3 regions of the Streptomyces sp. NPDC093018 genome follow, and region 1 is predicted to be linked to each of the others. Evidence: riboswitches for the same ligand, from Rfam matches in the RefSeq annotation. Region 1 holds a riboswitch; each other region holds the start of a gene.

Region 1 (10,473 bases):
CCCGGTCGGCGATGTCGTCGAACTCCACCCGCTCGTCCAGGTTCTGGGAGAGCGTCTCGTGCACGATGGCGATGGAGCCGACCCGGCGCACCGCCTCCTCCAGGGCCGCGCGCCCGCGTTCGGAGTCGATGCGCCGGGCCTGGAGCCGCAACAGGGCGGCCACCGTCTGGAGGTTGTTCTTCACCCGGTGGTGGATCTCCCGGATGGTCGCGTCCTTGGTGATCAACTCGCGTTCGCGGCGCCGCAGTTCGGTGACGTCCCGGCACAGCACGAGCGCCCCGATCCGGGTGCCCTTGGGCTTGAGCGGGATGGACCGGAACTGGATCACCCCATCGGGCGACTCGATCTCGAACTCGCGCGGCGCCCAGCCGCTGGCCACCTTGGCCAGCGCCTCGTCCACCGGGCCCCGGGTGGGGGCGAGCTCGGCGGTGGTGTGCCCGAGGTGGTGTCCGACCAGGTCGGCGGCGAGGCCGAGGCGGTGGTAGGCGGACAGTGCGTTCGGGGAGGCGTACTGGACGATGCCGTCGGCGTCCAGCCGGATCAGTCCGTCGCCGACGCGCGGCGAGGCGTCCATGTCGACCTGCTGGCCCGGGAAGGGGAAGGACCCGGCCGCGATCATCTGGGCGAGGTCGGAGGCGCTCTGGAGGTAGGTCAGCTCCAGCCGGCTCGGGGTGCGCACGGTGAGCAGGTTGGTGTTGCGGGCGATCACCCCGAGCACCCGGCCCTCCCGTCGTACGGGGATGGACTCGACCCGTACGGGGACCTCTTCGCGCCACTCCGGGTCGCCCTCGCGCACGATCCGGCCCTCGTCGAGCGCCACGTCCAGCATGGGCCGCCGGCCGCGCGGGACGAGGTGGCCGACCATGTCGTCCTGGTAGGAGGTGGGGCCGGTGTTGGGGCGCATCTGGGCGACCGAGACGTACCGGGTGCCGTCCCGGGTGGGAACCCACAGGACCAGGTCGGCGAAGGAGAGGTCGGAGAGCAGCTGCCACTCCGAGACCAGCAGATGGAGCCACTCGAGATCGGAGTCGTCGAGGGCGGTGTGCTGGCGGACCAGCTCGTTCATGGAGGGCACGTTTGCGAGCGTACCCGCGGGCCTCGGCATGGCCGAAAAACACCCGCGGGCCGCGGCGCCTGGAAGGGACCCTCAACCCTCCCGGCACCGCAGCCCGGAGCATCATCGGCCGTGGGGTGTGCGGTCCCGGTCGGCCGAAGGCCGAGGAGCCGGGGCAGTCAGGGCAGAGAGCGCCGGTTCCTCGATCCGCCTTCCTGTGCGGGGAAGACGGGGCTTGTTCGCTTCGTACTGTTCGCCCGCGTGTCGCTTCGAACCGCTTGTTCGAACAGTCTCTTCGATTGTGGACTAGACCATGGGGCATGTCCATGCCCTTACGGCAGACGCGGCCCATGGCACTCGATGCCACGCAGCCTAGCCCGCCCGGGTCGACCATGGGGGCAGAAGGCGCCGGTAATTTCCGTGACCCCTTGTGCCGAGGCATCGGCGCGAGAGGCCCGCTCTGTTAGATTGGTCTAAACCACATAGACGCACGAGCCCTCTCCAGAACGGCAGGCCCAGCGTGGAAGTTGTCATCGTTCCGGACGCCGCGGCGGGTGGCGAGCTGATCGCCGAGGCCATGGCGCAGCTGCTGCGACGCAAGCCCGACGCCCTGCTCGGCGTCGCCACCGGCTCCACCCCGCTGCCCGTCTACCAGGCGCTCGCGGCCCGGGTGCGGGCCGGCGCCGTGGACCCCGCGCGGGCCCGGATAGCCCAGCTCGACGAATACGTGGGGCTGCCCGCCGAGCACCCCGAGTCCTATCGCTCGGTGCTGCGCCGCGAGGTGCTGGAGCCGCTCGGCATCGGCATGGACTCCTTCCTCGGCCCCGACGGCACGGCCGAGGACGTCCGGGCGGCGTGCGCCGCGTACGACCACGCGCTCGCCGCGGCCGGCGGGGTGGACCTCCAGCTGCTCGGGATCGGCACCGACGGGCACATCGGGTTCAACGAGCCCTGCTCCTCGCTCGCCTCCCGTACCCGGATCAAGACCCTGACCGAGCAGACCCGGGTGGACAACGCGCGCTTCTTCGACGGCGAGATCGAGCAGGTCCCGCACCACGTCATCACCCAGGGCATCGGCACCATCCTGGAGGCCCGGCACCTGGTGCTGCTCGCGACCGGCGAGGGCAAGGCGGACGCGGTCGCGGCGACCGTCGAGGGTCCGGTCGCGGCCGTCTGCCCGGCCTCGGCGCTGCAACTGCATCCGCACGCCACCGTCGTCGTGGACGAGCCGGCCGCCTCGAAGCTGAAGCTCGCGGACTACTTCCGGCACACCTACGCGAACAAGCCGCAGTGGCAGGGGATCTGAGGACACGCGGACCCGGTGCCCAGGGGACCCCTGTTGGACTAGACCAGCTCGGGTCCCGACGGTATACAGAGGGGATCACGGAGCGTGCGGGTGGAGTCCTGACACAGTAAGCCGTGCCACGATGTGAGCCGTGGCCGATGGGGATGTCGGTCGCTTCGGCATCCGGAGCCGGGAAGGCGGAGCATGAGCACCGATGTCAGCAGTGCGGAGAACGAGGCCGGCACGACGGTCCGTACCGCACGCGTGCCGAAGTACTACCGCCTGAAGAAGCACCTGCTCGACATGACGGAGACGCAGGCACCCGGCACGCCGGTCCCGCCGGAGCGCACCCTGGCCGCGGAGTTCGACACCTCCCGCACCACCGTCCGCCAGGCCCTTCAGGAACTGGTCGTGGAGGGCCGCCTGGAGCGCATCCAGGGCAAGGGCACCTTCGTCGCCAAGCCCAAGGTCTCCCAGGCGCTCCAGCTCACCTCCTACACCGAGGACATGCGCGCCCAGGGCCTGGAGCCGACCTCCCAGCTGCTGGACGTCGGCTACATCACCGCCGACGATCGGCTCGCCGAGCTGCTCGACATCTCCGCCGGCGGACGGGTGCTGCGCATCGAGCGGCTGCGCATGGCCAACGGCGAGCCCATGGCCATAGAGACCACCCATCTCTCCGCCAAGCGCTTCCCCGCGCTGCGTCGTTCGCTGGTGAAGTACACGTCCCTCTACACCGCGCTCGCCGAGGTGTACGACGTCCATCTCGCCGAGGCCGAGGAGACCATCGAGACCTCGCTGGCCACCCCGCGCGAGGCCGGGCTGCTCGGTACGGACGTCGGGCTGCCGATGCTGATGCTCTCCCGGCACTCGCTGGACCGCGCGGGCCTGCCGGTCGAGTGGGTGCGGTCGGTGTACCGCGGCGACCGGTACAAGTTCGTGGCCCGTCTGAAGCGCCCGATGGACTAGAGCCGGTCCGGAGGCGTCCGTTCCTTCGCCGAATCGATACACACAGCTTGAGACGGGGTCTTCCACTGGCTGGATAGCGTCACCTAGATTGCCTGCGCATTACACAGGTGATCAGCGAGGGGACGGAGCCGCAGCATGCCAGAAACGCCCGAAGTAGGACCACCGGTGGTGACACCGCTGCGCGTGGTCATCGGCATTTGTCTCGTCGCGCCCTTCGTGGCGATGCTGTGGGTCGGCTCCTACGCGAAGACGGACCCGACGTTCATCGGCATCCCGTTCTTCTACTGGTACCAGATGGTCTGGGTGCTGATCTCCACCGCCCTCACCATGATCGCGTACAAGCTCTGGCAGCACGACCAGCGCTCCCGCCGTGACGCGCAGGGGGGTGCCGCGAAGTGAAGACCGGAGTCAACGGCGTCGCACTGGGCGTCTTCATCTTCTTCTTCCTGGCCGTCACGGTCCTCGGCTTCCTCGCCGCGCGCTGGCGCCGGGCCGAGAACGAGCACACGCTGGACGAATGGGGGCTGGGCGGCCGCTCGTTCGGCACCTGGATCACATGGTTCCTGCTCGGCGGCGACCTGTACACGGCCTACACCTTCGTGGCCGTACCGGCGGCGATCTACGCGGCGGGCGCGTCCGGCTTCTTCGCGGTGCCGTACACGATCCTGGTCTACCCGCTGATCTTCACCTTCCTGCCGCGGCTGTGGTCGGTCTCGCACCGGCACGGCTACGTCACCACCTCCGACTTCGTGCGCGGCCGGTTCGGCTCGAAGGGCCTGTCGCTCGCGGTCGCGGTGACCGGCATCCTGGCGACGATGCCGTACATCGCGCTCCAGCTCGTCGGCATCCAGGCGGTGCTGGACGTGATGGGCGTCGGCGGCGGCGAGAACACCAACGGGTTCGTGAAGGACCTGCCGCTGCTGATCGCGTTCGCGGTGCTGGCGGCGTACACGTACTCCTCGGGGCTGCGGGCGCCCGCGCTGATCGCGTTCGTCAAGGACGGCCTGATCTACCTCGTCATCCTGGTGGCGATCATCTACATCCCGATCAAGCTGGGCGGGTTCGACGACATCTTCGCCAAGGCGGCCCACGCGTTCAGCCAGGTCAATCCGGCCACCGGCAAACCACGCGGGGCGCTCGCGCCGGCGCCCGCCGGGCAGTGGACGTACGCCACGCTGGCGCTCGGTTCCGCGCTCGCGCTGTTCATGTACCCGCACTCGATCACCGCAACGCTCTCCTCCAAGAGCCGTAACGTGATCCGGCGCAACACCACGATCCTGCCGCTGTACTCCCTGATGCTGGGCCTGCTGGCGCTGCTGGGCTTCATGGCGATCGCGGCCGGGGTGAAGGTCACCAACGGGCAGCTGGCGATCCCGCAGCTGTTCGAGGACATGTTCCCGGACTGGTTCACCGGTGTGGCGTTCGCGGCGATCGGCATCGGCGCGCTGGTGCCGGCGGCGATCATGTCGATCGCGGCGGCGAACCTGTTCACGCGCAACATCTACAAGGACTTCATCAAGCCGGACGCCACGCCGAAGCAGGAGGCGCAGGTCTCCAAGTTCGTGTCGCTGCTGGTGAAGGTCGGCGCGCTGATCTTCGTACTGGGCATGGACAAGACGGTCGCCATCAACTTCCAGCTGCTCGGCGGCATCTGGATCCTGCAGACCTTCCCGGCCCTGGTCGGCGGTCTGTTCACCCGCTGGTTCCACCGCTGGGCGCTGCTCGCGGGCTGGGCGGTCGGCATGGTCTACGGCACCCTCGCCGCGTACGGTGTCGCCTCTCCGACCCAGAAGCACTTCGGCGGCTCCGCCGACGACATCCCGGGCATCGGCCAGATCGGCTACATCGGCATGACGGCCTTCGTCCTCAACGTCCTCGTCACGGTCGTCCTGACCGTCGTCCTGAAGGCCGTGAAGGCCCCCGAGGGCGTCGACGAGACCCGTCCCGAGGACTACACGGCGGACGCGGGCGACCCGGGCGTGGCGGTCGAACTGCCGCCGGCCACGGCGGGCAGCACGCACTAGCGAGGCGCCCGGGGGACCCGGGCGACCAGGGACGGGCCGTCGGCGCCAAGGCGTCGGCGGCCCGTTTCGCATACCCCCCGTAGACACAAGGTGACACAACATCTGGGGGTGGCATGACGACCCGGCACTAGATGTATGCTCATGGTCGCTGTCGTCGCAGGGGAATCCGGTGCGAATCCGGAACTGTCCCGCAACGGTGTACTTGTGCGTATCCGCGCACGGGGATCAGTCCGAGGACCTGCCGGCAGCGCACCCGGCCCACCGGTTCGGGTGCTCTGAGACGTCCGGGCCTCGCGGAGTGGGCCGGTGGACGCGACGCCCTGTGCGCTCGTGACTGCCCCTGCCCTCCGCCAGGCCCCGTGCCGAGCGAGGGAGAGCCCCACGTGACCATCGCGCCAGCCGAACCGGCTTCAGCCCAGGGCCTGGAGAACGACGGTCCCGGTACCGCGCTGCTGCGGACCCTGACCGAGCTGACCGGGGACCTCCCCGACGCCGATCCGGGCCGGGTCGCCGCCGCCGCGCTGCGCGGCCGCTCCGCCCGCGCCGACGAGACGGAGCTGCGCGAGCTCGCCACCGAGGCCGCGGCCGGACTGATCTCCGAGGACCCCGCGTACTCCCGGCTCGCCGCCCGGCTGCTGACCATCTCCATCCGCGCCGAGGCCGCCTCGCAGGGCGTGACGTCCTTCACCGAGTCGGTCGCCGTCGGACACCGCGAGGGGCTCATCGCCGACCGGACGGCCGAGTTCACCCGGATCCACGCCGCCCGGCTCGACGACCTGATCGACCGCGCCGCCGACGACCGCTTCGGCTACTTCGGCCTGCGCACCCTGCACAGCCGCTATCTGCTGCGCCACCCGATCACCCGTCAGGTCATCGAGACGCCCCAGCACTTCATGCTGCGGGTCGCCGCCGGCCTCGCCGAGGACGACTCGGCCCGCTCCGTGGACGAGGTCGCCGCGCTCTACGGCCTGATGAGCAGGCTCGACTACCTGCCCTCCTCCCCCACCCTGTTCAACTCCGGCACCCGGCACCCCCAGATGTCGTCCTGCTACCTCCTCGACTCCCCGCTGGACGAGCTGGACTCCATCTACGACCGCTACCACCAGGTCGCCCGGCTCTCCAAGCACGCCGGCGGCATCGGTCTGTCGTACTCCCGTATCCGCGCCCGCGGTTCGCTGATCCGCGGTACGAACGGGCACTCCAACGGCATCGTGCCGTTCCTGAAGACGCTGGACGCCTCGGTGGCCGCGGTGAACCAGGGCGGCCGGCGCAAGGGCGCGGCCGCGGTGTACCTGGAGACCTGGCACTCCGACCTGGAGGAGTTCCTGGAGCTGCGGGACAACACCGGTGAGGACGCCCGCCGTACGCACAATCTGAACCTCGCGCACTGGGTGCCGGACGAGTTCATGCGCCGGGTCAACGCCGACGGGCAGTGGTCGCTGTTCTCCCCGGCGGACGTGCCCGAGCTGGTGGACCTGTACGGCGCGGAGTTCGACGCCGCCTACCGCGAGGCGGAGCGCAAGGGCCTCGCGAAGAAGACCATGCCGGCCCGTGAGCTGTACGGCCGCATGATGCGCACCCTCGCGCAGACCGGTCAGGGCTGGATGACGTTCAAGGACGCCGCCAACCGCACCGCCAACCAGACCGCCGAGCCGGGCCAGGTCATCCACTCCTCCAACCTCTGCACGGAGATCCTGGAGGTCACCAACGACGGCGAGACGGCGGTCTGCAACCTGGGCTCCGTCAACCTCGGCGCCTTCGTGGTCGACGGGGACATCGACTGGGCGCGCCTGGACGAGACCGTGCGCACGGCCGTCACCTTCCTCGACCGCGTCGTGGACATCAACTTCTACCCGACCGAGCAGGCGGGCCGCTCCAACGCCAGGTGGCGCCCGGTGGGCCTCGGCGCGATGGGCCTCCAGGACGTCTTCTTCCAGCTGCGGCTGCCCTTCGACTCCCCCGAGGCGAAGGCGCTGTCCACCAAGATCGCCGAGCGGATCATGCTCGCCGCGTACGAGGCCTCCGCCGACCTCGCCGAGCGCAGCGGCCCGCTGCCGGCCTGGGAGCAGACCCGTACCGCGCGCGGGGTGCTGCACCCCGACCACTACGACGTCGAGGAGACCTGGCCCGAGCGCTGGGCGGCGCTGCGGACCCGGATCGCGAAGGTCGGCCTGCGCAACTCGCTGCTGCTGGCGATCGCGCCGACGGCCACCATCGCCTCCATCGCGGGCGTCTACGAGTGCATCGAGCCGCAGGTGTCCAACCTGTTCAAGCGCGAGACGCTGTCCGGTGAGTTCCTCCAGGTCAACTCGTACCTGGTGCGGGACCTGAAGAACCTGGGCGTGTGGGACGCGCGCACCCGGGAGGCGCTGCGCGAGGCCAATGGCTCGGTGCAGGGCTTCGCGTGGATCCCCGAGGAGGTGCGGGCGCTGTACCGCACGGCGTGGGAGATCCCGCAGCGCGGTCTGATCGACATGGCGGCGGCGCGCACCCCGTTCCTCGACCAGGCGCAGTCCCTGAACCTGTTCATGGAGACGCCGACGATCGGCAAGCTCTCCTCGATGTACGCGTACGCCTGGAAGTCCGGGCTGAAGACGACGTACTACCTGCGCTCGCGCCCGGCGACCCGCATCGCCCGTGCCGCCCAGGCGCAGAAGACCATCCCCGTCCAGCAGGTCGCCGACCCCGACGCCGTCGCCTGCTCCCTGGAAAACCCCGAGTCCTGCGAGGCCTGCCAGTAATGTCCACCCGTAACCAGAATCTGCTCGACCCGGGCTTCGAACTGACTCTGCGTCCGATGCGCTACCCGGACTTCTACGAGCGCTACCGGGACGCCATCAAGAACACCTGGACCGTGGAGGAGGTCGACCTCCACTCGGACGTCGCCGACCTCGCGAAGCTGAGCCCGGCCGAGCAGCATCTGATCGGCCGCCTGGTCGCGTTCTTCGCGACGGGTGACTCGATCGTCGCCAACAACCTGGTGCTGACGCTGTACAAGCACATCAACTCCCCCGAGGCGCGGCTCTACCTGAGCCGTCAGCTGTTCGAGGAGGCGGTGCACGTCCAGTTCTATCTGACGCTGCTGGACACCTATCTGCCCGACCCGGAGGACCGCGCGGCGGCGTTCGCGGCGGTCGAGAACATCCCCTCGATCCGTGAGAAGGCCGAGTTCTGCTTCAAGTGGATCGACTCGGTGGACAAGATCGACCGACTGGAGACGCAGTCGGAGCGCCGCCGCTTCCTGCTGAACCTGATCTGCTTCGCCGCGTGCATCGAGGGCCTGTTCTTCTACGGCGCCTTCGCGTACGTCTACTGGTTCCGCAGCCGGGGTCTGCTGCACGGCCTGGCCACCGGCACCAACTGGGTGTTCCGCGACGAGACGATGCACATGTCCTTCGCCTTCGACGTGGTCGACACCGTCCGCAAGGAGGAGCCGGAGCTGTTCGACGACCAGCTCCAGCAGGAGGTCACCGACATGCTGCGGGAGGCCGTCGAGGCCGAGCTGCAGTTCGCGCGCGACCTGTGCGGTGACGGCCTCCCGGGCATGAACACCGACTCCATGCGGCAGTACCTGGAGTGCGTGGCCGACCAGCGTCTGACTCGGCTGGGCTTCGCGCCGGTCTACGGCTCGGAGAACCCCTTCTCCTTCATGGAGCTCCAGGGTGTTCAGGAGCTGACCAACTTCTTCGAGCGCCGCCCGTCGGCGTACCAGGTGGCGGTGGAGGGCACCGTCGACCTGGACGAGGACTTCTGAGCCTCCTTCTCCCCATGGGCCTCCTGGGCCTTCCTGATCTGCCGGTCGATGCGCCGCTCGCGCAGGATGCCGAGCACGGAGGGAAGGACCAGGAGGACGAGGATCCCGAGGGTCGCGGTCATTCCGATCAGGCCTTGGATCTGGTTTCCAGTCATGCCACTACTGTCCTGCCGGACACTGCTGACCGGGAGTGGCAGGACTGCCGGGCACCCTCGAATTACTGCCAGCCCTGAGGCACACTGGGGGCATGCTCAAGAACGTGGCCGCCGTGCTGCTGAACGGAGTGCACCCCTTCGAGCTGGGCGTCGTCTGCGAGGTGTTCGGCATCGACCGCAGCGACGAGGGGCTGCCGGTGTACGACTTCGCCGTGGTCTCGGCCGAGGGGCCCGACCTCGGCACCCACTGCGGGTTCACCGTGTCCACGCCGCACGGCCTGGAGCGGCTGGAAGCGGCCGATCTGATCGCCGTACCGGCCGGTGAGAGCTATGCGGACCGGGACTATCCGCCCGAGCTGCTCGCGGCGCTGCGCCGGGCCGTGGAGCGGGGCACCCGGGTGCTCAGCGTCTGCTCCGGGGTGTTCGTGCTGGCCGCCGCGGGGCTGCTGGACGGGCGCCGGTGCGCGGTGCACTGGCACCATGCCGAGCAGCTGGCCCGGCGCTATCCGCGGCTCGCCGTCGAGCAGGACGTGCTCTATGTGGACGAGGACCCGGTGATCACCTCCGCGGGCACCGCGGCCGGCATCGACGCCTGTCTGCATCTGGTGCGCAAGGAGCAGGGCCCCGAGGTCGCCAACAAGATCGCCCGCCGGATGGTGGTGCCCCCGCACCGGGACGGCGGCCAGGCCCAGTACATCGAACGGCCGCTGCCCAAGACCCCGTGCGACACCGTCGGCGAGGTGCTGGTGTGGATGGAGGAGCACCTCGATCTGGAGGTGACCGTCGAACAGCTCGCCGCCCGCGCCCATATGGCGCCGCGCACCTTCGCCCGCCGCTTCCAGCAGGAGACGGGGACCACGCCGTACCGCTGGATCCTGCGTCAACGGGTGCTGCGCGCCCAGGAGTTGCTGGAGGGCACCGACGAGACGGTGGACGCGATCGCCGCGCGCACCGGGTTCGGTACGGCGGCCGCGCTGCGCCACCAGTTCGTGCGGGCGCTCGGTACCACCCCGAACGCCTACCGGCGCGCGTTCCGGGGCCCGCAGGCCGCCTGAACACGCGCCGGTGGCGGCACGTCCCTCCCGGCGTCACCCGGGGTGTCTCACCAGGGCAGCGGCCGCAGCCGCAGATTGTCCGGGCGCAGCGTGATGCCCACCCGGACGGAGTCGTCGCTGTCGTCGGCCGGTTCGAAGCGGTACTTCGCCGTGATCGCCGCGGTGATCAGGCTCAGC
Region 2 (10,473 bases), on a different contig from region 1:
CACGCCGCCGCGCCCTGCGTCAACGGCTCCAAGAAGGGCGGCTGTTGATGATGCCGGGCGCTCTCAACCCGCTGTCCGCCCGGCTGATCCAGGACACCGGCTTCGAGGCCGCCTACCTCTCCGGTGCGGTGCTCGCCGCCGATCTGGGCCTGCCCGACATCGGCCTGACCACGTCCACCGAGATCGCCGCCCGCGCCCAGCAGACCACCAGGGCGACCGACCTGCCCGTCCTGATCGACGCGGACACCGGCTTCGGCGAACCGATGAACGCCGCCCGCACGGTCCAGCTGATGGAGGACGCGGGCCTGGCCGGGCTGCATCTGGAGGACCAGGTCAACCCCAAGCGCTGCGGCCACCTCGACGGCAAGTCGGTCGTCGCGCGCGAGGAGATGACCCGCCGGATCCGGGCCGCCGTGGACGCCCGCCGCGACCCAGACTTCCTCCTCATGGCCCGCACCGACGCCCGCGCGATCGAGGGGCTGGACGCGGCGATCGACCGGGCCAAGGCGTACGTCGACGCGGGCGCCGACGCGATCTTCCCCGAAGCCCTCGCCGACGAGCGGGAGTTCGAGGCGTTCCGCGCGGCGGTCGGGGTGCCGCTGCTCGCCAACATGACCGAGTTCGGCAAGTCCCGCCTGCTGGACGCGCACACCCTCCAGAACCTCGGCTACGACATCGCGCTCTACCCCGTCACCCTGCTGCGCCTCGCCATGGGCGCCGTCGAGGACGGGCTGCGCACCCTGGCCGCCGAAGGCACCCAGGAGACCCTGCTGCCCCGTATGCAGGCCCGCTCCCGGCTGTACGAACTCCTCGGCTACGCCGACTACTCGGCCTTCGACTCGGCCGTCCACGACTTCACGCTGCCGCCCGGCGCCTGACCCACCGGAGACGATCCCCATGACCATCCATCGCGGACTCGCCGGTGTCGTCGTCGACACCACCGAGATCTCCACCGTCATCCAGGAGACCAACTCCCTGACCTACCGCGGCTATCCGGTCCAGGACCTGGCCGCCCGCCGCTCCTTCGAGGAGGTCGCGTATCTGCTCTGGTACGGCGAACTGCCCGACGCCGGACAGCTGCGGGCGTTCCAGGCCCGTGAGCGCGCCCTTCGCCCGCTCGACCGCACCACCGCCGAACTGCTGGCCCGGCTGCCCGAGACCTGTCACCCGATGGACGTACTGCGCACCGCCGTCAGCTTCTTCGGCGCCGAGGACCCCACCGAGGACGACGGCAGTCCCGCCGCCAACCGCGCCAAGTCCCTGACCCTGCTGGCGAAACTGCCCACCGTTGCCGCCGCCGACCAGCGCCGCCGAAAGGGCCTCGACCCGATCCCGCCCGACCCGGACCTCGGCTACGCGGAGAACTTCTTCCACATGTGCTTCGGCACGGTGCCCGACCCCGAGACGGTCCGCTGCTTCGAGATCTCCCTCGTCCTGTACGCCGAACACAGCTTCAACGCCTCGACGTTCACCGCCCGCGTGGTCACCTCCACCCTCTCCGACCTCTACAGCGCGGTCACCGCCGCCATCGGCGCCCTCAAGGGCCCCCTGCACGGCGGCGCCAACGAGGCCGTGATGCACATGCTGGAGGAGATCGGCGACCCGCGCCGCGCCGAGGAATGGCTGGACCGGGCCCTCGCCGACAAGCGGAAGATCATGGGCTTCGGGCATCGCGTCTACAAGGAGGGCGACTCCAGGGTCCCCATCATGCAGGGCGCGTTGGACCGTCTGGTGGCCCGCGCCGCCGACCCGGACACCACCCGGCTGGCCACCCTGCACGCCGCCCTGCGGCACGCCATGCTCCAGCGCAAGGGCATCCACCCGAACCTGGACTACCCGGCCGGCCTCGCCTACCACCTGATGGGCTTCGACATCCCGGCCTTCACCCCGATCTTCGTGATGAGCCGGATCACCGGCTGGACCGCCCACATCACCGAACAACTCGGCCACAACGCCCTGATCCGGCCCCTCGCCTCCTACGCGGGGCCGGACCAGCGGGCGGTGCCGGTCAGCTCCTCGCTGGCGGCCCACAGCTGAGCGGCGACGGCCGGATCGGCCATGTGGGAGGGCACGGGCTCACTGCGCGGGGTGCCCCGCAGCCCGAAGACCCGGGGCCCCCACAGCTGCCCTCCCGTCACCTCCGGGTCGAGGACGGCACGGACGACGGGCCACGCTCCGGCCTCCTTGCCCTGCACCAGCAGCGCGGCAGGCAGCGCGCGCAGCCGCGCGCCGGAGGTCGTCCGGTGGACCGGCGGACGGGACGGGGTGAGGGAGTCCAGCGCGCCGCCGGGGTGGGCCACCACACTGAGCACCGTGCTCCCGGCGGCACGCAGCCGGCGGTCGAGTTCGAAGCCGAACGACATCTGCGCAAGCTTCGACCGGCCGTACGTCTGCTTGGGCCGGTAGTCCCGGGCCGACTGGAGATCGCCGAGGTCCAGTCGCTCGGACCGCGCCGCGAAGCTGCCCACCGTCACCACGCGGCCCGCCCGCGCCGCGGACAGCAGCGGAGCCAGCCAACGGGTCAGCGCGAAGTGGCCGAGGTGGTTGGTGGCGAACATCAGCTCATGGCCGTCCGCGGTCTCCCGGCGCGGCGGGGCGTCGAGCGCGACCCCCGCGTTGTGGACCACCGCGTCGAGCCGATCGAGGTCCAGCCCCTCCACGGCGGCCTTGAGGGACGACAGGTCGGCGAGGTCAAGGCGCAGGTGCCGTACCCGCGCGCCGGGAACGCGTGAACGGATCGAGGCCATGGCGGCCTCGGCCTTCGCGCGGTCCCGGCAGCCCAGTACGACGACGGCACCGGTGGCCGCGAGCTGCTCCGCGGTGAAGTAGCCGATCCCGGCGTTGCCCCCGGTGACCAGGAAGTTCCTGCCCTCGGCGGAGGGCAGCCGATGAACGTCCCACGGGCGGCTGTGCGTTGCGGAAGACACGATGACAGGCTCCTTGCGCTCGGGGGCCGTGTGCTCAGGGGGAGCACCGCCGACCCGCCCAAGGTGGCAACCCGCACCGACATACCGCCGACAGCTCACGTCCGCCGCCCACAGAACGCCTACGCAGGCGCAGAGGCTGACGCCGGTGCCGACGCCGGTGCCGGGCAGCCGGTGGCCTGTGCGGGCACCTCGGCGGTGTCCTCGCCGGGCAGCAGCACCTGGGCGCCGTCCAGGAGGGCCGCCGTCACCTCGTCGAGGTCCAGCCGCCTCTCCACGGCGTGCAGCTGCGGCAGTCCGGCCCGGGTGCTGGCCCGGGGCGGGGCGAGCAGCGAGCAGCAGTCCTCGTCCGGCAGCATCGAGATGTCGGCGGTGCCGATGGCCCTGGCCTCGTCGATGATCTCCTGCTTCTCCCGGCCGATCAGCGGCCGCAGCACCGGCAGCACGGCCACCTCGTCTACCGCCACCAGATTGGCCAGCGTCTGGCTCGCCACCTGCCCCAGGCTGTCGCCGGTGACCAGCGCCTGTGCCCCGGTCCGGTCGGCCAGCGCACAGGCCGTGCGCACCATCAGCCGCCGCTGCGCGACCACCTGGAGCCGGCCAGCACCGGCCACCGCCAGCTGCTTCTGGGCCTTGCCCAGCGCGATGACGTGCAGCTTGCCGGGCGGTTGGTACCGGTTCAGCTCCCGGGCCAGCGCGTACGCCTTGTACACGGAGGCGGCGTTCGTGTAGGGCGCCCCGCTGAAGTGCACGAAGTCGCAGGCCAGGCCCCGGCGCATGATCCGGTGGGCGGCCACGGGGGAGTCGTAGCCGCCCGAGAGCAGCACCAGCGCCCGCCCGCTGGAACCGACGGGCAGACCGGTCAGCCCGGGGTGGCGGGCCCAGGACAGATAGGTCTCCTTGCGGTCGATCTCCACGGTCAGTACGACATCGGGGCGGGTCAGATCGACGCGGGGCCCCTCGACCTCCGCGAGGATCCGCGCCCCGAGGTGACCGGCCAGCTGGGACGAGGTCAGCGGGAACTGCTTGTCCCGCCGCTTGGCCCGTACGGCGAAACCGAGCCCCGGCCGTTCGGTGTTCAGCGCGCGCAACGCGGCCACGGCCGTCGCGGTGATGTCCGCCATCGTGCTGGGCACCCGTACGGCCGGCTCGACCGAGGCGAAGCCGATCACCCGGCGGGCCCGCTCCACCAGTGCCTCCTGCGGGACCTGACCGCCCAGCACGGTGACGTTCTGCGCGACCTTGATCCAGGTCGAGCCCCCGACGCCGCGCAGCGCGAGCCGCAGATTGTCGTGCAGCCGCTCGACGAAGCGGTGCCGGTTGTGCCCCTTGAGGAACACCTCGCCGTGCTTGAGCAGCACACAGGTGTCGCCGAATTCGTCCATGCGCATCCCTCAGAAGTCCCAGTCGTCGTCGGCGGTGTCCTCGGCCTTGCCCATGACGTAGGAGGAACCGGAACCGGAGAAGAAGTCGTGGTTCTCGTCCGCGCCCGGCGAGAGCGCCGCCAGGATCTCCGGGTTGACCTCGGTCTCCGCCGCGCCGAACCGGGCCGGGTAACCCAGGTTCATCAGCGCCTTGTTCGCGTTGTAGCGGACGAAGACGGCCACGTCGTCCATCAGGCCCAGCGGCTCGTACAGCTCGCCCGAGTACCGCAACTCCAGCTGGTACAGCTCCTCCAGCAGGGCGTACGTGAACTCCCGCATCTCCTCCTGCCCGGCCGGTGTCAGCTTCTCCAGGCCGCGCTGGTACTTGTAGCCGGAGTAGTAGCCGTGCACCGCCTTGTCCCGCAGGATCAGCCGGATCATGTCGGCCGTGTTGGTGAGCAGGGCGTGGGTCGAGAAGTGCAGCGGCAGATAGAAGCCCGCGTACAGCAGCAGGGACGACAGCAGGGTGGAGGCCACCTTGCGCTTGAGCGGGTCCTCGCCGTAGTAGTGCGCGAGGACCGTCTTGCAGCGCCGCTGGAGGATGTCGTTGCCGACCGCCCAGCGGTAGGCGTCGTCGATCTCCGGGGTGGTGGCGAGGGTGGAGAACACCGAGGAGTAGCTGCGGGCGTGCACCGCCTGCATGAAGGCGATGTTGGTGTACACCGCCTCCTCGTGCTCGGTGCGCGCGTCCTGGATCTGCACGATCTCGCCGACGGTCGCCTGCACCGTGTCCAGCATCGTCAGACCGGTGAACACCCGCATGGTCAGGGTGCGTTCCTCGGCACTGAGCCGCTGTCGCCAGGCGCCGAGGTCGTTGGAGAGCGGGACCTTCTCGGGCAGCCAGAAGTTGGCGGTGAGCCGGTTCCACACCTCCAGGTCCTTCTCGTCGGTGACCCGGTTCCAGTTGACCGGGCGCAGCCGGGCCGTGGGGTCGTGCCGGTAGGACGGGGGCGTGACCGACAGTTCGGTCAGGGGCGCGGGGGTGGTGGTCATCGTCGGTTTCCTCGGAGCGTACGGGATCGGAACGTGCGGGATCGGCGCGCGCGGGATCAGAGGGTGCAGGAGAGGCAGTTCTCGATCTCGGTCCCGGCCAGGGCCTCTTGGCGCAGCCGGATGTAGTAGAGGGTCTTGACACCCTTGCGCCAGGCGTGGATCTGCGCCCTGTTCAGATCGCGGGTGGTGGCGGTGTCCCGGAAGAACAGCGTGCAGCTCAGGCCCTGGTCGACGTGCTGAGTGGCCGCGGCGTACGTGTCGATGATCTTCTCGGGGCCGATCTCGTACGCGTCCTGGAAGTACTCCAGGTTGTCGTTGTCCATGTGCGGCGCCGGGTAGTAGACCCGGCCGAGCCTGCCCTCCTTGCGGATCTCCACCTTGGCGGCGATCGGGTGGATGGAGGCCGTGGAGTCGTTGATGTAACTGATGGATCCGGTGGGCGGTACGGCCTGCAAGTACTGGTTGTAGATGCCGTGTTCGCGCACCGACCGGCTCAGCTCGCGCCAGTCCTCCCGGGTCGGGACGCGCACCCCGGCCGCCGTGAACAGGGCGCGCACCCGCTCGGTGGCCGGTTCCCACGTCCGCTCGGTGTACTTGGTGAAGTACGAGCCGTCCGCGTACGCCGACTGCTCGAACCCGTCGAAGGCCGTGCCGCGTTCGATCGCGATCCGGTTCGAGGCGCGCAGGGCGTGGTAGGCGACGGTGTAGAAGTACATGTTCGTGAAGTCGACGCCCTCCTCGCCGCCGTAGTGGATCCGCTGGGAGGCGAGATAGCCGTGCAGGTTCATCTGGCCGAGGCCGATGGCGTGCCCGAGCCGGTTGCCGTGTGCGACGGACGGCACCGCGTCGATGTCCGACTGGTCGGAGACGGAGGTCAGGCCGCGTACCGCGGTCTCCACCGTGGCGCCGAGGTCGGGGGAGGCCATCGCGGCGGCGATGTTGAGCGAGCCCAGATTGCAGGAGATGTCCCGGCCGACCGTCTCGTAGCCGAGCGCCGCGTCGTACGTGCTGGGCGTGTTGACCTGGAGGATCTCCGAGCACAGGTTGGACATGTTGATCCAGCCGGGGATCGGGTTGGCCCGGTTCACCGTGTCCTCGAACAGCAGATACGGATAGCCGGACTCGAACTGGAGCTCCGCGACGGTCTTGAAGAACTCCCGTGCGCTGATCGTGGTCTTGCGCACCCGCGGGTTGGCGACCAGGTCGTCGTAGTGCTCGGTGACGGACAGATCGGCCAGCGGCCTGCCGTACTCGCGCTCGACGTCGTACGGCGAGAACAGGTGCATGTCCTCGTCGCGCTTGGCGAGTTCGAAGGTGATGTCGGGGACGACCACACCGAGCGAGAGGGTCTTGATGCGGATCTTCTCGTCCGCGTTCTCCCGCTTGGTGTCCAGGAACCGCATGATGTCCGGGTGATGGGCGTGCAGATACACCGCGCCCGCGCCCTGGCGTGCGCCCAGCTGGTTGGCGTACGAGAAGGAGTCCTCCAGCAGCTTCATCACCGGGACGACACCGGACGCCTGGTTCTCGATCCGCTTGATCGGCGCGCCCTGCTCGCGCAGGTTCGTCAGCAGCAGCGCCACGCCGCCGCCCCGCTTCGACAGCTGGAGCGCGGAGTTGACCCCGCGCCCGATGGACTCCAGGTTGTCCTCCACCCGCAGCAGGAAGCAGGAGACCAGCTCGCCGCGCTGCGCCTTGCCCGCGTTGAGGAAGGTCGGGGTGGCCGGCTGGAAGCGGCCCGTCATCATCTCGTCCACCAGCCGGGACGCCAACTCCTCGTCCCCGGCGCCGAGATACAGCGCGGTGGCGACCACCCGGTCCTCGTAGCGCTCCAGATAGCGGGAGCCGTCGAAGGTCTTCAGGGCGTACGAGGTGTAGTACTTGAACGCGCCGAGGAAGGTGCGGAACCGGTGCTCATGGGCGTACGCCTGCCGGTACAGGCGCTCGGTGAACTCCCAGTCGTAGCCCCGGAACACCGCCTCCTCGTAGTACTCGTTCTCGATCAGATGGCCGGTCTTCTCCTTCAGCGTCCCGAACACCACCGTGTTCGGGTTGACGTGCTGGAGAAAGTACTGGCGTACGGCCTCACGGTCCTTGTCGAACTGGATGCGGCCCTCGCAGTCGTACATGTTCAGCATGGCGTTCAGCGCGTGGTGGTCCTTGCGCGTCCCGACCGGTTCCCGCTCGCTCATGCCGCCGACCGCCCCGCCGCCGATGCCCCTCGTGTCCAAAATGTCCGCAGTCCTTCCCGCACGGCACGGACATCGCGGTCCGTGCCCAGCAATTCGAATCGGTACAGCTCCGGGACCCGGCACTTCGCCGCGATCACCCGGCCGGCCAGGCAGTAGTCGGCGCCGAAGTTGGTGTTGCCCGAGGAGATCACCCCGCGCAGCAGCGCCCGGTTGGCCTCGATGTTCAGGAAGCCGATCACCTGCCTGGGCACCGCGCCCGCGCGCTCGCCGCCGCCGTACGTCGGTGTGATCAGCACGTACGGCTCGGTCACCACCGGCATGCCGGTGCGGCGCGGGTGCAGGGGGATGCGCGTCGCGGGCAGACCCAGCTTCGCCACGAAGCGCCGGGTGTTCTCCGAGACGCTGGAGAAATACACGAGACCGCTCATCGGTCCGCCGCCTCCTCTCGCTCGTTCCCGTCCGGCTCCGAGAACCGGGAGGAGGGCGCGGCGGCACGCGAGGCGGGCATCGGGGCGGGCGGAGAAACACACGCCGGGCCCCGGGGTCCGTACGACGGCCACGCGGCCCTCCCTCGGGGCCTCGAAGCGCGCACGCCGTCCGTCGGCGTACGCGCCGGTGGCAGGTCTTCGGACTCGCGGGCACGTCCTCATCGCCTGAGGACACCTACCGGCCGTCGCTTCCCAGACCCGTCTCACCGGGTCCAGTGCGTATGACGGCGGTCGTTCCCGCTCACCGCTGCGGGGCAGTCCCGGATTCCCACCGGGTTCCCTCTTGCCTCACCGGACACCACGGCGCCCGGCGAACCACCAGCGCGTTCAACACTACATCTAGAACTCGCCTGGGGTGCACAGCCCCAGATGTTGTGTCGCGGGTGAAACTTAGGTATACCTAAGTGTGCCGGGCGGGGCGGCCCCGGCGGTCCTTCGCCGCGCGCCCCGCGCCCGTGACGGCGCGGAGGTCCCGGGCGCGCTGCCGTATGCCCGCGACCAGTTCGGCGTGCCCGGCCCCGAGTTCCGCGTGCGGCTCGTGCGGGGCGGGCTCCCGCTCGCCGGCCAGGACCTCGGCCAGCTGCTCCAGGAACTCCACCGTGTCGAAGAGCGTGTCCCGCAGGGCGCGCATCCGGGCCGTCTGACTGCCCAGTTGCCGGCGCATCGCGAGCAGGCTCTCCAGGTCCTTCGCGGGCACGGCGACCAGGGGCCGCCCGTCCACCACGACGTCCTGCGGTTCGTGTCTCACCGTCGGGCCCCCTCCTGCTCCTGCGGTGGCTGTGCTGCCGGGCGGGGCCGGGACGCGTGCGCCCCGGCCCCGCCGCCGGGTGTGGATCAGGCCCCGGCCAGCTCCTCGCGGACGGTGCGCGCGGCCGCGACCAGGTTCTCCAGGGACGCGCGGGTCTCCGGCCAGCCGCGGGTCTTCAGTCCGCAGTCCGGGTTGACCCACAGCCGCTCCGCCGGGATCGCCCCGAGCCCGGTGCGCAGCAGCCCGGCCGCCTCCTCGGCGCTCGGGACGCGCGGGGAGTGGATGTCGTAGACACCGGGACCGGCCTCGCGCGGATAGCCGTGGTCGGCCAGTTCGCGGGCGACCTGCATATGGGAGCGGGCCGCCTCCAGGCTGATCACATCGGCGTCGAGATCGTCGATGGCCCGCACGATGTCACCGAACTCGGCGTAGCACATGTGCGTGTGGATCTGGGTGTCCGGGCGCACCCCGCAGGTGCTCAGCCGGAACGCCTCGGTCGCCCAGTCCAGATACCCGGGCCGGTCGGCGGCGCGCAGCGGCAGCGTCTCGCGCAGCGCGGGCTCGTCCACCTGGATCACCGAAGTCCCCGCCAGCTCAAGGTCATTGACCTCGTCCCGCAGCGCGAGCGCCACCTGCCGCGCGGTGTCCCCGAGCGGCTGGTCGTCGCGGACGAAGGACCAGGCGAGCATGGTGACCGGACCGGTGAGCATGCCCTTGACCGGGCGGTCGGTGAGCGACTGGGCGTACGACGTCCAGCGCACCGTCATCGGCTCGGGACGGGAGATGTCGCCGGCCAGGATCGGCGGCCGCACATACCGGGTGCCGTACGACTGGACCCAGCCGTGCTGGGTGGCGAGGTAGCCGGTGAGCTGCTCGGCGAAGTACTGCACCATGTCGTTGCGTTCGGCCTCGCCGTGCACCAGGACGTCGAGACCGGCCTTCTCCTGGAAGCCGATCACCTCCCGGATCTCGGCCTTGATGCGCTCCTCGTACCCGGCGGTGTCGATCCGGCCCGCCCGCAAGTCGGCGCGTGCGGTGCGCAGTTCACCGGTCTGCGGGAACGATCCGATCGTCGTCGTGGGCAGCAGGGGCAGCCCGAGCCGGGCGCGCTGCGCGGCGGTGCGCTCGGGGTACGGCTGGGAGCGGCGGGCGTCGGCCCCGGTGACGGCGGCGGCGCGGGCGCGCACGGCCGGGTCGTGGGTGAGGGCGGAGCCGGCCCGGGAGGCGAGGTCGGCCCGGTTCGCGGACAGCTCCGCGGCGATGGCGTCCGTGCCGAGGGTGAGGCCCTTGGCGAGCGTGGCGATCTCCGCCGTCTTCTGCTCGGCGAAGGCGAGCCAGCGCAGGATCCCCGGGTCGATGTCGCGCTCGGCGGCCGCGTCCAGGGGCACGTGCAGCAGGGAGCAGGAGGCCGAGACGTCCACCCGGTCGGCCAGGCCCAGCAGGGTGCCGAGGGTGGCCAGGGACTTCTCCAGGTCGTTGACCCAGATGTTGCGGCCGTTGACGACGCCCGCGACCAGCCGCTTGCCGGGCAGCCCGCCGACGGCGGCCAGCGCGTCCAGGTTCCGGGCGGCGGCCTCGGTGAAGTCCAGGGCCAGGCCCTCCACCGGCGCCTTCGCGAGCACCGGCAGGGCCTCGCCGAGCCGGTCGAAGTAGGACGCGACCAGCAGCTTCGGGCGGTCGGTGCGGGCGCCGAGGTCCCGGTAG
Region 3 (10,473 bases), on a different contig from region 1:
GGACCTGCTGTCCCGGCTGCTGTTCGCGCCCGCCGAACTACCGGTCGGAGTGATCACCGCGATGGTCGGTGTGCCCGCGTTCCTGCTCCTGATGCGGCGGGCCGGCTATGCGTTCGGAGGCCGCTGAGCATGCGACTCGACATCGATGACGTGACGATCGAGGCGGCCGGGACCCGCCTGGTCGAGCACATCGCCCTCACCGTGGACAGCGGGGCGTTCGTCGGACTCGTGGGCCCGAACGGCAGCGGCAAGTCGACCTTGCTGCGCTCCCTGTACCGGGCGCTGCGCCCGGCCGGGGGAGTGGTGCGGCTGGACGGCCGCGATCTGCACGCCATGGACGCGCGGGCCGCCGCCCGGGCCCTGGCCGCGCTGCCGCAGGAGTCCTCCGCCGAGTTCGACTTCACCGTCGCCGAGGTCGTCGCCATGGGACGGCTGCCGCACCAGGGCCGTACGGCCGCCTCGGACCGGGAGATCTGCGCCGGGGCGATGGAGCGCACCGGCGTCGCCCACCTCGCCGACCGCGGGTTCCTCAGCCTGTCCGGCGGTGAGAAGCAGCGGGTCCTCATCGCCCGGGCCCTGGCCCAGCAACCGAGGATTCTGGTCCTCGACGAACCCACCAACCACCTCGACATCGCCCACCAGTTGGACATCCTGTCCCTGGTCCGAGCCAGCGGCCTGACTGTGCTGGCCGCCCTCCACGACCTCAACCTGGCGGCGGCTCACTGCGATGTCCTCTACGTCCTCGACGGCGGCCGGATCGTTGCCTGCGGACCGCCCCGTGACGTCCTCGAACCCCCGCTGCTGGCGAAGGTGTTCGGCGTCCGGGCCCACGCCGTCCGGCACCCCGAGACGGATGCCGTGCAGCTCCTGTTCGACCTGCTCCCGCCCACCATCTGAAGGACGACCATGCGCAAGCAGCTTCTCGCCACCGCCCTCTGTCTCGCCGCGACCGCCACGGGATGCGGCGCGACGGTGGAACGGGCCAAGGACGCAAAACCCTCGTCCTCGGTCACCCTCACCAACTGCGGTCGTCAGGTGACCTACGACAAGGTTCCCGAGAGGGTCGTCACCAACGACGTCGGCATCACGGAGCTGATGTTCGCCCTGGGCCTGGAGGACCGCATGGCCGGTTTCGCCATGCCCGACGACAAGGGCGATCTGCGCGATGTGCCCTGGAAGGACGGCTACGACAAGGTCAAGTGGCTGTCCAAGGACCAGCTCACCAAGGAGAACGTGCTCGACGCCCGCGCCGACCTCGTCTTCGCCGGCTGGAACTACGGCTTCCGGGAGGACGGCGGCTTCACCCCCGACGGCCTGAAGAAGCTCGGCATTCCCTCGTACATCCTCACCGAGTCCTGCCACAACGGCCGGGGGAAGTCCGCCCGGGGCATCATGCCGCCCCTGGACGCCCTGTACGCCGACCTCACCAACCTCGGCAGGCTCTTCGGGGTCCAGAAGCGCGCGGCGGCGCTGATCGCCGGTTTCAAGAAGCAGATCGCGGACGTGCGGGCCAAGGCGCCCCAGGGCTCCGGCCGTCCCTCGGTCTTCCTCTACGACAGCGGTCAGAGCACGCCCTTCACCTCGGGCCGCTACGCCGCCCCGGAGCAGATCATCACCGAGGCCGGCGGCGTCAATGTCATGCACGACCTGGCGGACTCCTGGACCACGGTCGGCTGGGAGAGCGTCGTACAGCGGAACCCGGACGTCATCGTCATCTGCGACTACGGCGACGTCAGCGCCGAGCAGAAGAAGAAGTTCCTGCTGTCCTACCCCCCGCTGCGGAATGTCGCCGCCGTCGCACACCGTCGGATCATCTCCCTGGACTACGCCGACCTGGTGGAAAGCCCTCGTAACCCGTCGGCGATCGCACGGCTCGGCGCCTATCTGCGGACCGTGCCGGCCGGCCGGTGACGCGGCGGCTCAGCGGACCGTACTGCGCCCCACCACCGTGCCGGCCCGGTCGATGCAGATGACGTCCACGGCGACCGGTGCCCCGCGCAGCACGGCCAGGGCCTCGTCCCGGGCGGCCCGCGCCACCAGGTCGCCGAGCGGTACTCCGGCCGCCTGGCACAGTTGCAGTGCGGCGAGACCGGTGTTGGCGGCCGCCACTCGGGCAGTGAGTGACTCGTCCGCGCCGCCACCGCGGGCCAGTTCGGCCAGGAAACCCTTGTCGACCTGGGAGCGGCCGGAGTGCAGGTCCAGATGGCCCGCCGCGAGCTTGGAGAGCTTGGCGAAGCCACCGCAGATCGTGAGGCGGTCCACCGGGTGGCGGCGGATGTACTTCAGTACGGCGCCCGCGAAGTCGCCCATGTCGAGCAGGGCGTCCTCGGGCAGGCCGTGCTCGGCGACGACCGTCTTCTCGGACGTCGACCCGGTGCAGCCGGCGACATGGGTCCGCCCGGCCGCGCGGGCCACGTCCACGCCCCGCCGGATGGAGTCGATCCAGGCCGAGCAGGAGTACGGCACGACGATGCCTGTGGTGCCGAGGATGGACAGGCCGCCCAGGATGCCGAGCCGGGGGTTCCAGGTGGAGCGGGCGATCTCCTCGCCGTGGTCGACGGAGACGGTGATCTCCACGTCGCCGCTGCCGCCGTGCCGGGCGGCCACCTCGGCGACGTGCTCACTCATCATCCGCCGGGGGACGGGGTTGACGGCCGCCTCGCCGACGGGCAGCGGAAGGCCGGGCCGGGTGACGGTGCCCACACCGGGGCCCGCCCTGAAGACGACTCCGCTGCCCGCGGGCAGCCGCCGTACCGTGGCCCGGATCAGCGCGCCGTGCGTGACGTCCGGGTCGTCGCCCGCGTCCTTCACGATCCCCGCCATGGCGGAGCCGGACGTCAGCTCCTCGGCGGCCAGCGCGAACGACGGGGTCTGCCCCTTGGGCAGTGTGATCGTCACCGGGTCGGGAAACTCACCGGTCAGCAGGGCGGTGTACGCCGCCGTCGTGGCCGCCGTCGCGCAGGCCCCCGTGGTCCAGCCGTGGCGCAGCCCCGTGTGCTCCAGCTGGGCGCGGCGACCGCCCTTCACCTCACCCGTGCCCCGGGACCCGCCCGTACCGCTCGCCTGCCCCACGCCCCTGCCCTCACTGCTCCCCATGAACGGAAACCACACTCTCATGCACGTACTGATCCTCGGCGGCACCACGGAGGCCCGCCGCCTCGCCGAACTCCTCCACGGCACCCCCGGCCTGAGACTGACCAGCTCCCTCGCCGGCCGCGTCGCCAGCCCCCGGCTGCCTCCCGGCGAGACCCGTGTCGGCGGCTTCGGCGGGGCGGAAGGACTGGCGGCGTGGCTGCGCGAGCACGGCGTCGACGCGGTCGTCGACGCCACCCACCCCTTCGCGGGGACGATCAGCTTCAACGCGGCACGGGCCGCTGCCGCCACCCATGTTCCCCTGCTCGCGCTGCGCCGGCCCGGCTGGGTCCCCGTCGAGGGCGACCGGTGGCACGAAGTGGGCTCGCTGGAGGAAGCCGCCCGGGCGCTGCCCGCGCTCGGCCGGCGCGTCTTCCTGACCACCGGCCGCATGGGCCTGGCGGTCTTCGCGGGCTCGAACGACCTGTGGTTCCTCGTACGGTCCGTCGACGCACCCGAGCCACCGCATCCGGCCCGTATGGAGGTACTGCTCGACCGCGGCCCCTTCACCCTCGACCATGAGCGCGAGCTGCTGCGCCGCCACCGGATCGACGTCGTCGTCACCAAGGACAGCGGCGGGGCGGCCACCGCGCCGAAACTGACCGCGGCCCGGGAGGCGGGGCTTCCCGTCGTCGTGGTCCGCAGACCACCGGTCCCCGCGGGGGTGCCTGTGATGCCGGATCCGGAGAAAGCGGCCCAGTGGGTTCGCGGACGCCTTGACCAGGGAGCTTTTCCGGTCGTTGACTGAAACCTGATGCGGGCTTTGCTGCGGTCGCCTTGTAGCTGCAACCCATTCGCAGAAACCTGGTAGACGCGGCTGAAAACAGCCGCTCGCCGAGAAGTAAGGGTCACGCCCCATGACCACCGCTCCAGATTCCGCCTCCGCACGGCCGACCCCTCCGGCCGCCGGCCGCGGCATCTCGTGGCACCGCATCCGCACCTCGATGACCCGCAAGGAATGGGCCGGCGTCGGCGGCATGGCCGCTTTCATCCTGGCCCTGCACATCATCGGCTGGTTCACGCTGGTCGCCATCGTCGCTCCCCAGCACTACAGCCTCGGCACCAAGACCTTCGGCATAGGCATCGGAGTCACCGCGTACACCCTCGGCATGCGTCACGCCTTCGACGCCGACCACATCGCCGCCATCGACAACACCACCCGCAAACTGATGAACGAAGGCCGGCGCCCGCTGTCGGTCGGCTTCTGGTTCTCCCTCGGCCACTCCACCATCGTCTTCGCCCTCGCCTTCCTGCTCTCCCTGGGCATGAAGGCGCTGGCCGGCCCCGTCGAGAACGACAACTCGTCCCTGCACAACGTCACCGGCTGGATCGGCACCACCGTCTCCGGGACCTTCCTCTACGTCATCGCGACCATCAATCTGCTGATCATGGTGGGCATCTGGAAGGTCTTCCGGCAGATGCGCTCCGGCCACTTCGACGAGGCCGCCCTGGAGGAGCAGCTCAACAACCGCGGCTTCATGAACCGCCTGCTGGGCCGCCTGATGAAGTCGATCACCAAGCCCTGGCAGATGTACCCCCTGGGCGTCCTCTTCGGCCTCGGCTTCGACACCGCGACCGAGATCGCCCTGCTGGTCCTCGCCGGTTCCGGCGCCGCCTCCGGACTGCCCTGGTACGCGATCCTCACCCTGCCGGTGCTGTTCGCGGCCGGGATGTCGCTGCTGGACACCATCGACGGCTCGTTCATGAACTTCGCCTACGGCTGGGCGTTCTCCAAGCCGGTCCGCAAGGTGTACTACAACCTCACCATCACCGGCCTGTCCGTCGCCGTCGCCCTGATCATCGGCTCCGTCGAACTCCTCGGCCTGGTCGCCGAGAAGGCGGACCTGCACGGCGCGTTCTGGGACTGGGTCTCCGGCCTCGACCTCAACATCATCGGCTATGTCATCGTCGGTCTGTTCTTCGCCACCTGGGCCGTCGCCCTGCTGGTGTGGAAGTTCGGCCGCATCGAGGAGAAGTGGACGGCGGGTCTGGCCCGCCCGGCCACGGCCGCGGAACACGACGAGTAGCACAGGAGGCGGTGCCGCGGGCAGCCCGCGGCACCGCTCACCCTCAGGCCTCCGGGTACCGGCGCGGCGTCCAGACGATCTCCTCGCCCGCACCCCGCCGTACCACCTGTGTCTGCGAGGAACCGACCAGCAGGATCGTGCGCATGTCGACCTCGGCGGGGTCCAGCTCGCCCAGCCGTACGATCCGCACCCGCTCTCCGGGGCCGCCCACGTCCCGGGCGACCACCACCGGCGTAGCCGGTGCCCGGTGCTCCAGCAACAGCTCGCGCGCCTTGCCCACCTGCCAGGTCCGGCTGCGTGAACCGGGGTTGTACAGGGCCAGCACCAGATCCGCCGAGGCCGCCGCCCGCAACCGCTCCGCGATGACCTCCCACGGCTTGAGCCGGTCGGAGAGGGAGATGGCCGCGTAATCATGGCCGAGGGGAGCCCCCGCTCTCGCCGCGGCGGCGTTAGCGGCGGTCACGCCGGGCAGCACACGCACCGGCACGTCCTTGTACTCCACCTGCGAGGCCACCTCCAGGACGGCCGTGGCCATCGCGAAGACGCCCGGGTCACCGCCCGAGACCACGGCCACCCGGCGCCCCCGCTGCGCCAGTTGCAGGGCGAACTCGGCGCGCTCGGCCTCGACCCGGTTGTCCGAGCCGTGCCGGATCTGGCCCGGCCGCCGGGGGACCCGGTCGAGGTAGGTGGTGTAGCCGACCAGATCGTCCGCGGCGGCCAGCGCGCCCCGCGTCTCGGGCGTCAGCCACAGCGGACCGGCGGGACCCGTTCCGACCACGACCACCTCGCCGCGCTCGCGCACGGGCCGTTCGGCGTCCACCTGGCTCGGCAGCACCGCCACCGCGAAGTACGGCACCGACTCGGCGTCCACATCGGCCAGTTCGGCGACGCGCTCCCCGCTCATGGTGGCCCGCTCCACGTACCGGGCCGCACCCAGCCGACCCGAACTCTCCAGCGCGCGCCGGACCTTGGGGAAGGTGCGCCCGAGCTTCATCACCACCGCCACGTCCGTGGCGGCCAGCCGGGCGGTCAGCTCCTCCTCCGGCAGGGTGCCCGGCAGGATCGTCAGCACCTCCTCACCCTCGGCGAGCGGTGCGCCCAGGCGGGCCGCGGCGGCCGACACGGAGGTGACCCCGGGGACGACCTCGGTGTCGTAGCGGTCGACGAGCCGCTTGTGCATATGCATGTAGGAGCCGTAGAAGAGCGGATCCCCCTCGGCGAGCACGGCCACCGTACGGCCGGCGTCGAGATGGGCCGCCAGCCGGGCGGCCGCCTCGGCGTAGAACTCCTCCATCGCGCCCTTGTAGCCGCCCGGGTGGTCGGTGGTCTCCGTCGTGACCGGGTAGACCAGCGGCTCCTCGACATGGTCGGCGCGGATGTGCTTCGCGGCGATCGAGCGCGCGATGGACCGGCCGTGCCGGGCGCTGTGATACGCGACCACGTCGGCCTCGGCGATGACCTCGACGGCCCGTACGGTCATCAGGGCAGGATCACCGGGGCCGAGGCCGACCCCGTACAGCTTGCCGCTCACTCTTCCTCACTCGCGATCGCGTTGAGCGCGGCGGCGGCGATGGCACTGCCACCGCGGCGGCCACGCACCACCAGGTGCTCCAGGCCGGACGGATGCGTGGCCAGGGCGTCCTTGGACTCGGCCGCGCCGACGAAACCGACGGGGACGCCGATGACGGCGGCGGGTCGCGGAGCGCCCTCCTCGATCATCTCCAGCAGGCGGAAGAGCGCGGTGGGAGCGTTGCCGACGGCGACGACCGCACCCTCCAGCCGGTCGCGCCACAGCTCCAGCGCGGCGGCGCTGCGCGTGGTGCCCATCGTGGCGGCCAGTTCCGGGACGGCCGGGTCGGACAACGTGCAGAGCACGTCGTTGGCGGCGGGCAGCCGCTTGCGGGTCACGCCGCTGGCCACCATCTGTACGTCGCAGAAGATCGGTGCGCCGGCCCGCAGGGCCTCGCGGGCCCGGGCGACCACGGCGGGTGTGTGTGCCAGGTCCTTGACGAGGTCGACCATCCCGCAGGCGTGGATCATGCGCACCGCGACCTGGCTGACGTCGGCGGGCAGACCGGTGAGGTCCGCTTCGGCGCGGATGGTGGCGAAGGACTGGCGGTAGATCGCCGCCCCGTCCTTCTCGTAGACGTGGGTGGTCACGGTGCTCTTCTCACTGCTCTCGGTCGTCTTGGGGATCATGAGGTGATCGCCGCGAGGGCGGCGCCCATCTGGAAGGGACCTGCCGCGGACACGGTGCGTGTGGTTCCGGCCGTCGTGGCGGCCGACAGACGGTACCCGCCGTCCGGGGTCGCGAGCACATCGACATGGTCACCACGGGGGTGGCCGCAGCGCCGTTCGCAACCGGACCAGTACAGGGGGAGAGCGGGGCGGCCCGTCGACTCCAACGCCCGCGCCGCGTCCGCCCGTACGTCGCCGTGTGCCTTGGCGCATCCGGGGCGGCCGATGCAGGCGCCCACGCGGAGCCAGGAGGACACGGGGTCGGTGACCAGTCCGGCGCCACGGAGGCGTTCGAGCGACTCGACGCGCCGCGCGGCGGTGGCGCCCACGGTGGGGACGACCACGCCACGCCAAGGGGTCAGCCGCAGCTCGGTGTCCGCGGCGACCGTCAACGCCTCCCACTGGAGGGCCGAGAGCCGCCCCAGGGGAACGTGCGCGGACAGGGCTTCACCGACAATCCCCGGGGGCGGTCCGTCGGCCGAACCGACCGGCTCGGGACGGACCTCTTGCGCGATGCCCTCGGCCGTCAGCCGGTCACGCACCAGATGGTCCAGCTCGCCCTGCGGCAAAGGGAGTTCGGACACCCGCCAGGTTCGCGCCCCGTGGGACCGCGCGGCCTCCAGGAAGGTCTCGGCGGCCACCAGAGCCGCGCGCGGCGCGTCGACGGCGGACACCCGGACCGACCCGGGGCCCAGCCATGCTCGGCCGTCGCCGGTCGCACGCACCGTGACGTCGGCACCGAGGCCGGCCACATCGCCGCGCCCGTCGTCCAACGCGAACAGGAACCGGCCCGACAGCCCCCTCGCGGCTTCGCTCGCGCACAACGCGGCGTCCAGAGCCGTCAGCCAAGGACGCACATCCTGTGCGCCCCCACCGTCGAGGCCGGACAGAGGTGAGGCGACGATGTTGCGCACCCGCTCGTGCTCGCGCGAGGGCAGCAGGCCGACCGCGTCCAACGCCGCCGCCAACTCCCCGCCGCACCCGGCCGCCAGGCCGCGCAACTGTACATTGCCGCGCGACGTCAGGTGCAGGTCGCCGTCGCCCAGCCGGAGGGCGGCCCGGCCGAGCGCCTCCGCCTGTCCGATGGTCAGGATTCCACCGGGAAGCCGGATACGGGCAAGGGCGCCGTCGTCCGCCGTGTGCAGGCGCAGCGCTCCGGGGCAGGCATCACCGCGGTCCCCCGCGGCCGGGGTGGCCTGGGGCGATGGGGAGGGAGGAAGGTCTGCCGTGGGCATGGCGGTGAGCATACCCACGATCATGAGGGATGTACGCCCCGCGCTCCTACGGTGACCCTTACTATGCTCCACAGTGGATCACCTGATCCGCGAACCGCCATCACGGCGACAAGAGAGGAAGCCGGTGCGAATCCGGCGCGGTCCCGCCACTGTGAATTCGGCCTCACCAGGCCGGGTGAGCCAGGAACTCCCCTCCCTCGTCCTCGGATTCCTCCGGGGGCGAGACCCAATCCGACACCGCCCGGGGCGCGGACCCCGAGGAAGGCCAGGCGACGCATGCCCACTCCGTCCGGGGAGCGAGTCCCGCCCGCCCACGAGATCCTGCTCCTGTCGACATCCGACACCGATCTGCTCAGCGCCCGCGCGGCCGACGGCCCGGTCGGCTACCGCTTCGCCAACCCCGCCCGTCTCACCCCGGCCGACCTCCCGGCCCTCCTCGACGGCGTCGCCCTGGTGGTGGTACGCCTGCTGGGCGGCATCCGCGCCTGGCAGGACGGCATCGACCTGCTGCTGGCGGACGGGCGACCGGTGGTCGTCCTGACCGGTGAACAGGCTCCCGACGCCCAGCTGATGGCGGCCTCCACCGTCCCCGTCGGCATCGCCGCGGAGGCGCACGCCTACCTCGCCCATGGCGGCCCCGCCAACCTCGGACAGCTCGCGCGGTTCCTCTCGGACACCGTCCTGCTCACCGGTCACGGCTTCGACGCGCCGGCCCCCGCTCCCACCTGGGGCCCGCTGGAGCGCCCGGACCGGCCGACCGGCGGCCCGACCATCGCCGTGCTCTACTACCGCGCCCACCACATGAGCGGCAACACGGCTTTCGTCCACGTACTGTGCGACGCCATCGAGGAGGCCGGTGGCCGCCCGCTGCCCCTGTACGTCGCCTCTCTGCGGGCGCCCGAGCCGGAACTGATCGCCGAACTCGGAGCCGCCGACGCCATCGTCACCACGGTCCTGGCGGCCGGAGGCACCAAGCCCGCCGAGGCATCGGCCGGCGGTGACGACGAGTCCTGGGACGCGGGCGCGCTCACCGGCCTCGACGTCCCCATCCTCCAGGCCCTGTGCCTGACCGGCTCCCGCACGGCCTGGGCGGCGAGCGACGAGGGCGTCTCGCCGCTGGACGCGGCCGGCCAGATCGCGGTGCCCGAGTTCGACGGCCGTCTGATCACGGTGCCGTTCTCCTTCAAGGAGATCGACGCCGACGGCCTCCCGGCCTACGTCGCCGACCCCGAGCGTGCGGCCCGGGTCGCCGGAATCGCCGTACGCCACGCCCGCCTTCGCCACATCCCGCCGGCGCACAAGCGGCTGGCTCTCGTCCTGTCGGCGTACCCCACCAAGCATTCCCGGATCGGCAACGCCGTCGGTCTGGACACCCCCGCCAGCGCCGTCGCCCTGCTCAGGCGTCTGCGCGAGGAGGGCTACGACTTCGGCTCCGACACGGACGTCCCCGGCCTCGCCTCCGGTGACGGTGACGAACTGATCCGCGCGCTCATCGAGGCGGGCGGCCACGACCAGGACTGGCTCACCGAGGAACAGCTCGCCCGCAATCCGGTACGGGTCCCCGCGGCCGACTACCGACGCTGGTTCGCCACGCTGCCGAAGGAACTGCGCGTGGCGGTGGAGGACCACTGGGGCCCGGCGCCCGGCGAGATGTTCGTCGACCACAGCCGCGACAAGGAGGGCGACATCGTCCTCGCGGCCCTGCGCTTCGGCAACCTGCTCGTCCTCATCCAGCCCCCGCGTGGGTTCGGCGAGAACCCGATCGCCATCTACCACGACCCGGACCTGCCGCCCTCCCACCACTACCTGGCCGCCTACCGCTGGATCGCCGCCCCCCAGTC

Evidence for each region. A riboswitch is a leader RNA that binds a small molecule or an ion and turns the genes downstream of it on or off. The one in region 1 is predicted to bind cobalamin.
Region 2: it holds a riboswitch for cobalamin, as region 1 does, so the genes downstream of both, nrdI (class Ib ribonucleoside-diphosphate reductase assembly flavoprotein NrdI) here and AB0N90_RS04735 (ribonucleoside-diphosphate reductase subunit alpha) in region 1, are expected to answer to the same signal.
Region 3: it holds a riboswitch for cobalamin, as region 1 does, so the genes downstream of both, cobN (cobaltochelatase subunit CobN) here and AB0N90_RS04735 (ribonucleoside-diphosphate reductase subunit alpha) in region 1, are expected to answer to the same signal.

What each region holds. Positions count from the first base shown of each region.
Region 1 is NZ_JBFBFF010000002.1:188,973-199,445, reverse strand. It holds gene AB0N90_RS04760 (PAS domain-containing sensor histidine kinase) at 1-1,066, opposite strand, end outside; gene nagB (glucosamine-6-phosphate deaminase) at 1,575-2,360, shown strand; gene AB0N90_RS04750 (GntR family transcriptional regulator) at 2,544-3,308, shown strand; gene AB0N90_RS04745 (DUF3311 domain-containing protein) at 3,444-3,707, shown strand; gene mctP (monocarboxylate uptake permease MctP) at 3,704-5,332, shown strand; cobalamin riboswitch at 5,458-5,593, shown strand; gene AB0N90_RS04735 (ribonucleoside-diphosphate reductase subunit alpha) at 5,716-8,073, shown strand; gene AB0N90_RS04730 (ribonucleotide-diphosphate reductase subunit beta) at 8,073-9,086, shown strand; gene AB0N90_RS04725 (hypothetical protein) at 8,999-9,241, opposite strand; gene AB0N90_RS04720 (helix-turn-helix domain-containing protein) at 9,334-10,296, shown strand; gene AB0N90_RS04715 (cytochrome P450) at 10,344-10,473, opposite strand, start outside.
Region 2 is NZ_JBFBFF010000018.1:88,148-98,620, forward strand. It holds gene prpB (methylisocitrate lyase) at 1-878, shown strand, start outside; gene AB0N90_RS30995 (bifunctional 2-methylcitrate synthase/citrate synthase) at 898-2,037, shown strand; gene AB0N90_RS31000 (SDR family NAD(P)-dependent oxidoreductase) at 1,977-2,927, opposite strand; gene thiI (tRNA uracil 4-sulfurtransferase ThiI) at 3,047-4,309, opposite strand; gene nrdF (class 1b ribonucleoside-diphosphate reductase subunit beta) at 4,319-5,341, opposite strand; gene nrdE (class 1b ribonucleoside-diphosphate reductase subunit alpha) at 5,398-7,533, opposite strand; gene nrdI (class Ib ribonucleoside-diphosphate reductase assembly flavoprotein NrdI) at 7,530-7,961, opposite strand; cobalamin riboswitch at 8,133-8,356, opposite strand; gene AB0N90_RS31025 (hypothetical protein) at 8,422-8,769, opposite strand; gene metE (5-methyltetrahydropteroyltriglutamate--homocysteine S-methyltransferase) at 8,856-10,473, opposite strand, start outside.
Region 3 is NZ_JBFBFF010000025.1:67,059-77,531, reverse strand. It holds gene AB0N90_RS35365 (iron ABC transporter permease) at 1-127, shown strand, start outside; gene AB0N90_RS35360 (ABC transporter ATP-binding protein) at 130-897, shown strand; gene AB0N90_RS35355 (ABC transporter substrate-binding protein) at 907-1,911, shown strand; gene AB0N90_RS35350 (cobalt-precorrin-5B (C(1))-methyltransferase) at 1,921-3,096, opposite strand; gene AB0N90_RS35345 (cobalt-precorrin-6A reductase) at 3,116-3,880, shown strand; gene AB0N90_RS35340 (HoxN/HupN/NixA family nickel/cobalt transporter) at 3,990-5,159, shown strand; gene AB0N90_RS35335 (precorrin-2 C(20)-methyltransferase) at 5,203-6,690, opposite strand; gene AB0N90_RS35330 (precorrin-8X methylmutase) at 6,687-7,358, opposite strand; gene AB0N90_RS35325 (cobalamin biosynthesis protein CobG) at 7,355-8,656, opposite strand; cobalamin riboswitch at 8,690-8,843, shown strand; gene cobN (cobaltochelatase subunit CobN) at 8,909-10,473, shown strand, end outside.